One region of the Paenibacillus sp. Cedars genome, then DNA from elsewhere that is predicted to be linked to it. Evidence: a T-box and tRNA genes for the amino acid it is inferred to sense, from the RefSeq annotation. Region 1 holds a T-box; the other regions hold tRNA genes.
The links. The T-box of region 1 lies ahead of metG (methionine--tRNA ligase). A T-box ahead of a tRNA ligase gene usually reads a tRNA of that ligase, here a tRNA-Met.

Region 1 (2,234 bases):
AGCGGTTTGAGCTTTGATACGGTGTATCGTAATCTTCGGGTATTGTATGAGCTTGGCGTATTGGAGCAGGTCGTGTTCGAGGAAGGGATCAAGTTCAGAGGACGGTGCAGCGAGGATCATCACCATCATCATATGATCTGCCTGCAATGCCAGAAGACGTATCCGATCACGTTCTGTCCGATGCAGTTGACCGATGCGCCGGATGATTTTCAAGTCGTTCAGCATAAATTCGAAGTGTTTGGCTACTGCCGGGATTGCAGCAAGGATAATACCGATAAGGGAACCTCACCTTCAAGTGGAGGAAAACGGGACAACCGGGCATGAGCACCGCGCGCAGGGTTGTGAAGGTGCCGATACACTTCTATCGGAAATTCATTTCACCGTTGAAACCGGCAACCTGCCGATTTTATCCGACCTGCTCAGCCTACGCTTTGGAGGCCGTTGAAGTGCACGGTGCCTTGAAGGGGTCCTGGCTGGCGGCCAAGCGGATTGCAAGATGTCATCCGTTTAATCCTGGCGGCATTGACATGGTTCCGCCGCGCAAAGGAGAGTCGCACTCTCCATTGACGGAGGAATAGTCCTTGTCCCTGGTAAAATGCTTGCGGTTGTGGCATGCTGACAGTAGGAATAGGATGTCCGCACAGACCGGCTTGACACCCGGCAGCCCATTTTATTAAAATGATAAGAAATTATAGGTAAATCCGAGGAAGAGATAAGTACGAAAAGCTGCGCCTTGTACAGAGAGCCGGGGAAGCTGGAAACCGGTCATGGCGAATTTCGGAAAATGGTCTTGGAGGATCCGCTTTTGAGCGCTGCAGCCAGCATGGGAGGCTGCTGTAAGGGAGCGGCGTGAGCCAGCGTTAATGGACGGCCGCTTGACGGCAGAAGAGCCTGTTGCCCGTAAGGGTACAGGGAATTTGGGTGGTAACACGTGAGAACAACTCTCGTCCCATGGGGACGGGGGTTTTTTGCTGTTTTCCTGCATGCCGGCAATAGCTTGATACAACAATTAATTTAAGGCAAAGGAAGGTTTTTATGGCCGACAAAAAGACGTTTTATATTACAACACCCATCTATTATCCAAGCGACAAGCTGCATATCGGGCATGCCTACACCACGGTGGCAGGAGATGCCATGGCTCGCTACAAGCGGCTTCGAGGTTACGATGTCCGTTATTTGACGGGAACCGATGAGCATGGACAAAAGATTGAACGGAAAGCGGAAGAAGCAGGGAAGACTCCTCAGCAGTTCGTGGACGACATTGTGGCTGGAATCAAGGATCTGTGGAAGAAGCTGGACATCTCGAACGAGGATTTCATTCGTACTACGGAGAAGCGCCATACAACGGTGGTGCAGGAGGTATTTGAACGACTGCTCAAGCAAGATGATATCTACAAGGGCGAGTATGAAGGCTGGTACTGCACACCTTGCGAATCGTTTTTCCTGGAGCGTCAGCTGGTGAACGGCAATTGTCCGGACTGCGGTCGTCCGGTAGAGCTTGTGAAGGAGGAGAGCTACTTCTTCCGCATGAGCAAGTATGTGGACCGCCTGCTTCAGTACTATGAAGAGAACCCGGATTTTATCCAGCCGGTGTCCCGCAAGAATGAGATGATCAACAACTTCATTAAACCGGGCCTTGAGGATCTGGCTGTTTCTCGTACGACCTATGAGTGGGGCGTAAAAGTCAAAAGCGATCCGAAACATGTGATTTATGTGTGGATTGATGCACTCCTGAACTATATAACGGCACTTGGATACGGTGCAGAGGACACCAGCATGTATGATAAATACTGGCCAGCCGATGTACACCTGATGAGTAAGGAGATTGTGCGTTTCCATACGATCTATTGGCCGATCATCCTGATGGCACTCGATGTGCCGCTTCCGAAAAAAGTGTTTGCCCATGGCTGGCTGCTGATGAAGGACGGTAAAATGTCCAAGTCCAAAGGTAACGTGGTTGATCCGGTCACGATGATTGACCGGTATGGACTGGATGCGCTTCGTTATTATTTGCTGCGCGAGGTTCCATTTGGCGCGGACGGTACGTTTACGCCGGAGAGCTTTGTCGAGCGGGTAAACTCGGATCTTGCCAACGACCTGGGCAACCTGCTGAACCGCACCGTGGCCATGGTCGATAAATATTTTGACGGAGAAGTCCCGGCATTAATTGCAGGTGTGACACCGTTTGATGCCGCCATAGAGGAAGCCGCCAAGACCGTGTATGACAAAGTCGA
Region 2 (2,234 bases), 630 kb from region 1:
TCGACGGGGAGGTTTGGCACCTCGATGTCGGCTCATCGCATCCTGGGGCTGAAGTAGGTCCCAAGGGTTGGGCTGTTCGCCCATTAAAGCGGTACGCGAGCTGGGTTCAGAACGTCGTGAGACAGTTCGGTCCCTATCTGTCGTGGGCGTAGGAAATTTGAGAGGAGCTGTCCTTAGTACGAGAGGACCGGGATGGACGTACCGCTGGTGCACCAGTTGTTCCGCCAGGAGCATGGCTGGGTAGCTACGTACGGAAGGGATAAGCGCTGAAAGCATCTAAGCGTGAAGCCCCCCTCAAGATGAGATTTCCCAACTAGTAAGACCCCTTGAAGACGACGAGGTAGATAGGTTGGAGGTGGAAGTGCAGCAATGCATGGAGCTGACCAATACTAATCGGTCGAGGGCTTATCCAAAAACACCCCAAAAAGTGAAGCTAAGCGTTGAAGCTGATGCCGAATACTTTTCGGGGACCCCGATACCACATCGGGTAATGCTACGGATATCTAATACACGCAAATTTCGTTTCGTATCTAGTTTTCAGGTGATCAAAACTGAATTGGAAGTGTACAAGTTATACTTGCAAGGAGGACGATCACGGCATTTGGCGATGCCGGATCCTGAATATACGTTTGGTGGCGATAGCGGAAGGGTTCCACGCGTACCCATACCGAACACGACCGTTAAGCCTTCCAGCGCCGATGGTACTTGGACCGCAGGGTCCCGGGAGAGTAGGACGTCGCCAAGCGAATACATATTCCCTGATAGCTCAGTTGGTAGAGCACTCGACTGTTAATCGAGTTGTCACAGGTTCGAGTCCTGTTCGGGGAGCCATACGGAGAGGTGTCCGAGTTGGTCGAAGGAGCACGATTGGAAATCGTGTAGGCGCCAAAAGCGTCTCGAGGGTTCGAATCCCTCTCTCTCCGCCAGCAAGGACTTCATATATGGCCCGTTGGTCAAGGGGTTAAGACACCTCCCTTTCACGGAGGTAACAGGGGTTCGAATCCCCTACGGGTCACCATTATCTATATTGCTTCTGGGGATGAGAATCCTATCATTATGAAATACAGTTGGAGGCTTAGCTCAGCTGGGAGAGCATCTGCCTTACAAGCAGAGGGTCGGGGGTTCGAACCCCTCAGCCTCCACCATATATACACCTTTTAATGACGCGGGGTGGAGCAGTTCGGTAGCTCGTCGGGCTCATAACCCGAAGGTCGTAGGTTCAAATCCTGCCCCCGCAACCAATTTAATCACTAGAATAAGTGATTAAGCCTCATGGAACTGTGGTGTAGAGGCCTAACATGCCTGCCTGTCACGCAGGAGATCGCGGGTTCGAATCCCGTCAGTTCCGCCATTCTTACAAGCTTCAGGGATGAGAACTCATATACTTGGGTTCGTCGAAGCATCATCTTCGTTAGCATAGACTTCGCAGTCTCGAACGAAGAGAGAGTATCCCGTCAGTTCCGCCATTCTTTACTCTTAGTAATAAGAGCCATTAGCTCAGTTGGTAGAGCACCTGACTTTTAATCAGGGTGTCGAAGGTTCGAGTCCTTCATGGCTCACCATTTTTACCAATGTGAGTACAGGATGGAATACATATTACATTGCGGACGTGGCTCAGCGGTAGAGCATCGCCTTGCCAAGGCGAGGGTCGCGGGTTCGATTCCCGTCGTCCGCTCCATTATGCGCCCTTAGCTCAGCTGGATAGAGCGTTTGACTACGAATCAAAAGGTCGGGAGTTCGAATCTCTCAGGGCGTGCCATTTTTCTTAAAAAAAATATTAAAATATTTGATTCATACAAAATTTCATTATGCCGGTGTGGCGGAATTGGCAGACGCGCGCGACTCAAAATCGTGAGGGAAACCGTGGGGGTTCGAGTCCCTTCACCGGCATTTATTAACGGGATGTAGCTCAGCTTGGTAGAGCACCTGGTTTGGGACCAGGGGGTCGCATGTTCAAATCGTGTCATCCCGATTCAAATAGAAAGACTGCTTTCAGATCATCTGAAAGCAGTCTTTCTTTGTTGCAGGTAGAAAATAATTCTAATTATAAATGCTTTGCTGAATAATTTGGCAGTGTCCCGGTCACAATATGAAAAACATTGAATAGAAGGGGATTACCTTGAGTGTTTTTCATTTTTTCAAGAAACTGTTCAGAAAACGCTGGAGACGCTGGAGACGCGCCATTTGGTCTTGTGCGATCGTTCTGATCGCAGGTGTCGTGATATGGTCCGGCC
Region 3 (2,234 bases), 3.2 Mb from region 1:
AATTCAGGAGCTGCCTACATACTGAGGAGCATTACATCAGTCCCTATCATAAAAAGCAACGGAGGCTTAGCGTGGAGTAACTAACCTAACAAAAGATCAATACGAAAAAAGGAATGCAGACGTTTATAGTCTGCATTCCTTTTGATGATGCCGGTGAAGGGACTCGAACCCCCACGGTTTCCCTCACGATTTTGAGTCGCGCGCGTCTGCCAATTCCGCCACACCGGCTTACTGATGGCGTGCCCTAAGAGATTCGAACTCCTGACCTTTTGATTCGTAGTCAAACGCTCTATCCAGCTGAGCTAAGGGCACATAAGTTTGTAATGGAGGCGCCACCCAGATTCGAACTGGGGATAAAGCTTTTGCAGAGCTGTGCCTTACCACTTGGCTATGGCGCCAGAAACAAAAATGGAGCGGACGACGGGAATCGAACCCGCGACCCTCGCCTTGGCAAGGCGATGCTCTACCGCTGAGCCACGTCCGCTTATTAAAAAATCAATGGCTGGGGATATAGGATTCGAACCTATGCATGACGGAGTCAAAGTCCGTTGCCTTACCGCTTGGCTAATCCCCAACATTTTTTAAAAAACTATGGGGCGACCGATGGGTCTCGAACCCACGAATGCCGGAACCACAATCCGGTGCGTTAACCCCTTCGCCACGATCGCCATAATGTAATAGTTTTTTCTAGAGAATAATCATAATGAAGTAATGGGCGACCGATGGGTCTCGAACCCACGAATGCCGGAACCACAATCCGGTGCGTTAACCCCTTCGCCACGATCGCCAAGTTCATTATAAGTATTCAATGGCAGGGGCAGCAGGAATTGAACCCACACCAACGGTTTTGGAGACCGTTGTTCTACCTTTAAACTATGCCCCTAAAAACTGGTGGAGGATGATGGATTCGAACCACCGAACTCGAAGAGAGCAGATTTACAGTCTGCCGTGTTTAGCCACTTCACTAATCCTCCATAATGGTGCCGGCGAGAGGACTTGAACCCCCAACCTACTGATTACAAGTCAGTTGCTCTACCAATTGAGCTACACCGGCATACACAATTATAAAATTACATGGTGGCTCGGGACGGAATCGAACCGCCGACACGAGGATTTTCAGTCCTCTGCTCTACCGACTGAGCTACCGAGCCTTAGTTCTTCGCGAACTTCGACGAAACCCATATCGGATACTCATCTTATCCCTGAAGCTTGTAAATAATGGCGGAACTGACGGGATTCGAACCCGCGATCTCCTGCGTGACAGGCAGGCATGTTAGGCCTCTACACCACAGTTCCATAAGGTATGATCACTATAAGTGATATAAATTGGTTGCGGGGACAGGATTTGAACCTGTGACCTTCGGGTTATGAGCCCGACGAGCTACCGAACTGCTCCACCCCGCGTCATTAAAAGGTGTATATATGGTGGAGGCTGAGGGGTTCGAACCCCCGACCCTCTGCTTGTAAGGCAGATGCTCTCCCAGCTGAGCTAAGCCTCCGTAACAAAAGCGACCTTTATCGTACCAAATTTCGGCACAAGAAGCAAGTATTTTTTTGAATATAATGGTGACCCGTAGGGGATTCGAACCCCTGTTACCTCCGTGAAAGGGAGGTGTCTTAACCCCTTGACCAACGGGCCTTGCTTGAAATAATAGTGGCGGAGAGAGAGGGATTCGAACCCTCGAGACGCTTTTGGCGCCTACACGATTTCCAATCGTGCTCCTTCGGCCAACTCGGACACCTCTCCGTATGGCTCCCCGAACAGGACTCGAACCTGTGACAACTCGATTAACAGTCGAGTGCTCTACCAACTGAGCTATCAGGGAACAATATTCAATTCAGATGCTTAATCACCTGAAAACTAGATACGAAACGAAGTTGCAGCACATTGAAATATGTTTGGATAAGCCCTCGACCGATTAGTATTGGTCAGCTCCATGCATTGCTGCACTTCCACCTCCAACCTATCTACCTCGTCGTCTTCAAGGGGTCTTACTAGTTGGGAAATCTCATCTTGAGGGGGGCTTCACGCTTAGATGCTTTCAGCGCTTATCCCTTCCGTACGTAGCTACCCAGCCATGCTCCTGGCGGAACAACTGGTGCACCAGCGGTACGTCCATCCCGGTCCTCTCGTACTAAGGACAGCTCCTCTCAAATTTCCTACGCCCACGACAGATAGGGACCGAACTGTCTCACGACGTTCTGAACCCAGCTCGCGTACCGCTTTAATGGGC

Region 2: it has a tRNA-Met gene. The T-box ahead of metG (methionine--tRNA ligase) is inferred to sense a tRNA for this amino acid. The anticodon was not compared.
Region 3: it has a tRNA-Met gene. The T-box ahead of metG (methionine--tRNA ligase) is inferred to sense a tRNA for this amino acid. The anticodon was not compared.

Annotation. Positions count from the first base shown of each region.
Region 1 is NZ_CP020866.1:3,690,528-3,692,761, reverse strand. It holds gene B9D94_RS18670 (Fur family transcriptional regulator) at 1-324, shown strand, start outside; gene yidD (membrane protein insertion efficiency factor YidD) at 321-578, shown strand; T-box leader at 696-955, shown strand; gene metG (methionine--tRNA ligase) at 1,036-2,234, shown strand, end outside.
Region 2 is NZ_CP020866.1:4,324,235-4,326,468, reverse strand. It holds rRNA gene B9D94_RS21720 (23S ribosomal RNA) at 1-413, shown strand, start outside; rRNA gene rrf (5S ribosomal RNA) at 629-745, shown strand; tRNA gene B9D94_RS21710 (tRNA-Asn) at 756-831, shown strand; tRNA gene B9D94_RS21705 (tRNA-Ser) at 835-926, shown strand; tRNA gene B9D94_RS21700 (tRNA-Glu) at 944-1,018, shown strand; tRNA gene B9D94_RS21695 (tRNA-Val) at 1,070-1,145, shown strand; tRNA gene B9D94_RS21690 (tRNA-Met) at 1,165-1,241, shown strand; tRNA gene B9D94_RS21685 (tRNA-Asp) at 1,275-1,351, shown strand; tRNA gene B9D94_RS21680 (tRNA-Lys) at 1,487-1,562, shown strand; tRNA gene B9D94_RS21675 (tRNA-Gly) at 1,604-1,678, shown strand; tRNA gene B9D94_RS21670 (tRNA-Arg) at 1,683-1,759, shown strand; tRNA gene B9D94_RS21665 (tRNA-Leu) at 1,811-1,890, shown strand; tRNA gene B9D94_RS21660 (tRNA-Pro) at 1,899-1,972, shown strand; gene B9D94_RS21655 (BofC C-terminal domain-containing protein) at 2,120-2,234, shown strand, end outside.
Region 3 is NZ_CP020866.1:466,701-468,934, reverse strand. It holds tRNA gene B9D94_RS03740 (tRNA-Leu) at 149-228, opposite strand; tRNA gene B9D94_RS03735 (tRNA-Arg) at 236-312, opposite strand; tRNA gene B9D94_RS03730 (tRNA-Cys) at 325-398, opposite strand; tRNA gene B9D94_RS03725 (tRNA-Gly) at 410-484, opposite strand; tRNA gene B9D94_RS03720 (tRNA-Gln) at 500-574, opposite strand; tRNA gene B9D94_RS03715 (tRNA-His) at 593-668, opposite strand; tRNA gene B9D94_RS03710 (tRNA-His) at 715-787, opposite strand; tRNA gene B9D94_RS03705 (tRNA-Trp) at 810-883, opposite strand; tRNA gene B9D94_RS03700 (tRNA-Tyr) at 890-974, opposite strand; tRNA gene B9D94_RS03695 (tRNA-Thr) at 979-1,054, opposite strand; tRNA gene B9D94_RS03690 (tRNA-Phe) at 1,076-1,151, opposite strand; tRNA gene B9D94_RS03685 (tRNA-Asp) at 1,220-1,296, opposite strand; tRNA gene B9D94_RS03680 (tRNA-Met) at 1,328-1,404, opposite strand; tRNA gene B9D94_RS03675 (tRNA-Val) at 1,424-1,499, opposite strand; tRNA gene B9D94_RS03670 (tRNA-Glu) at 1,565-1,639, opposite strand; tRNA gene B9D94_RS03665 (tRNA-Ser) at 1,656-1,747, opposite strand; tRNA gene B9D94_RS03660 (tRNA-Asn) at 1,751-1,826, opposite strand; rRNA gene B9D94_RS03655 (23S ribosomal RNA) at 1,900-2,234, opposite strand, start outside.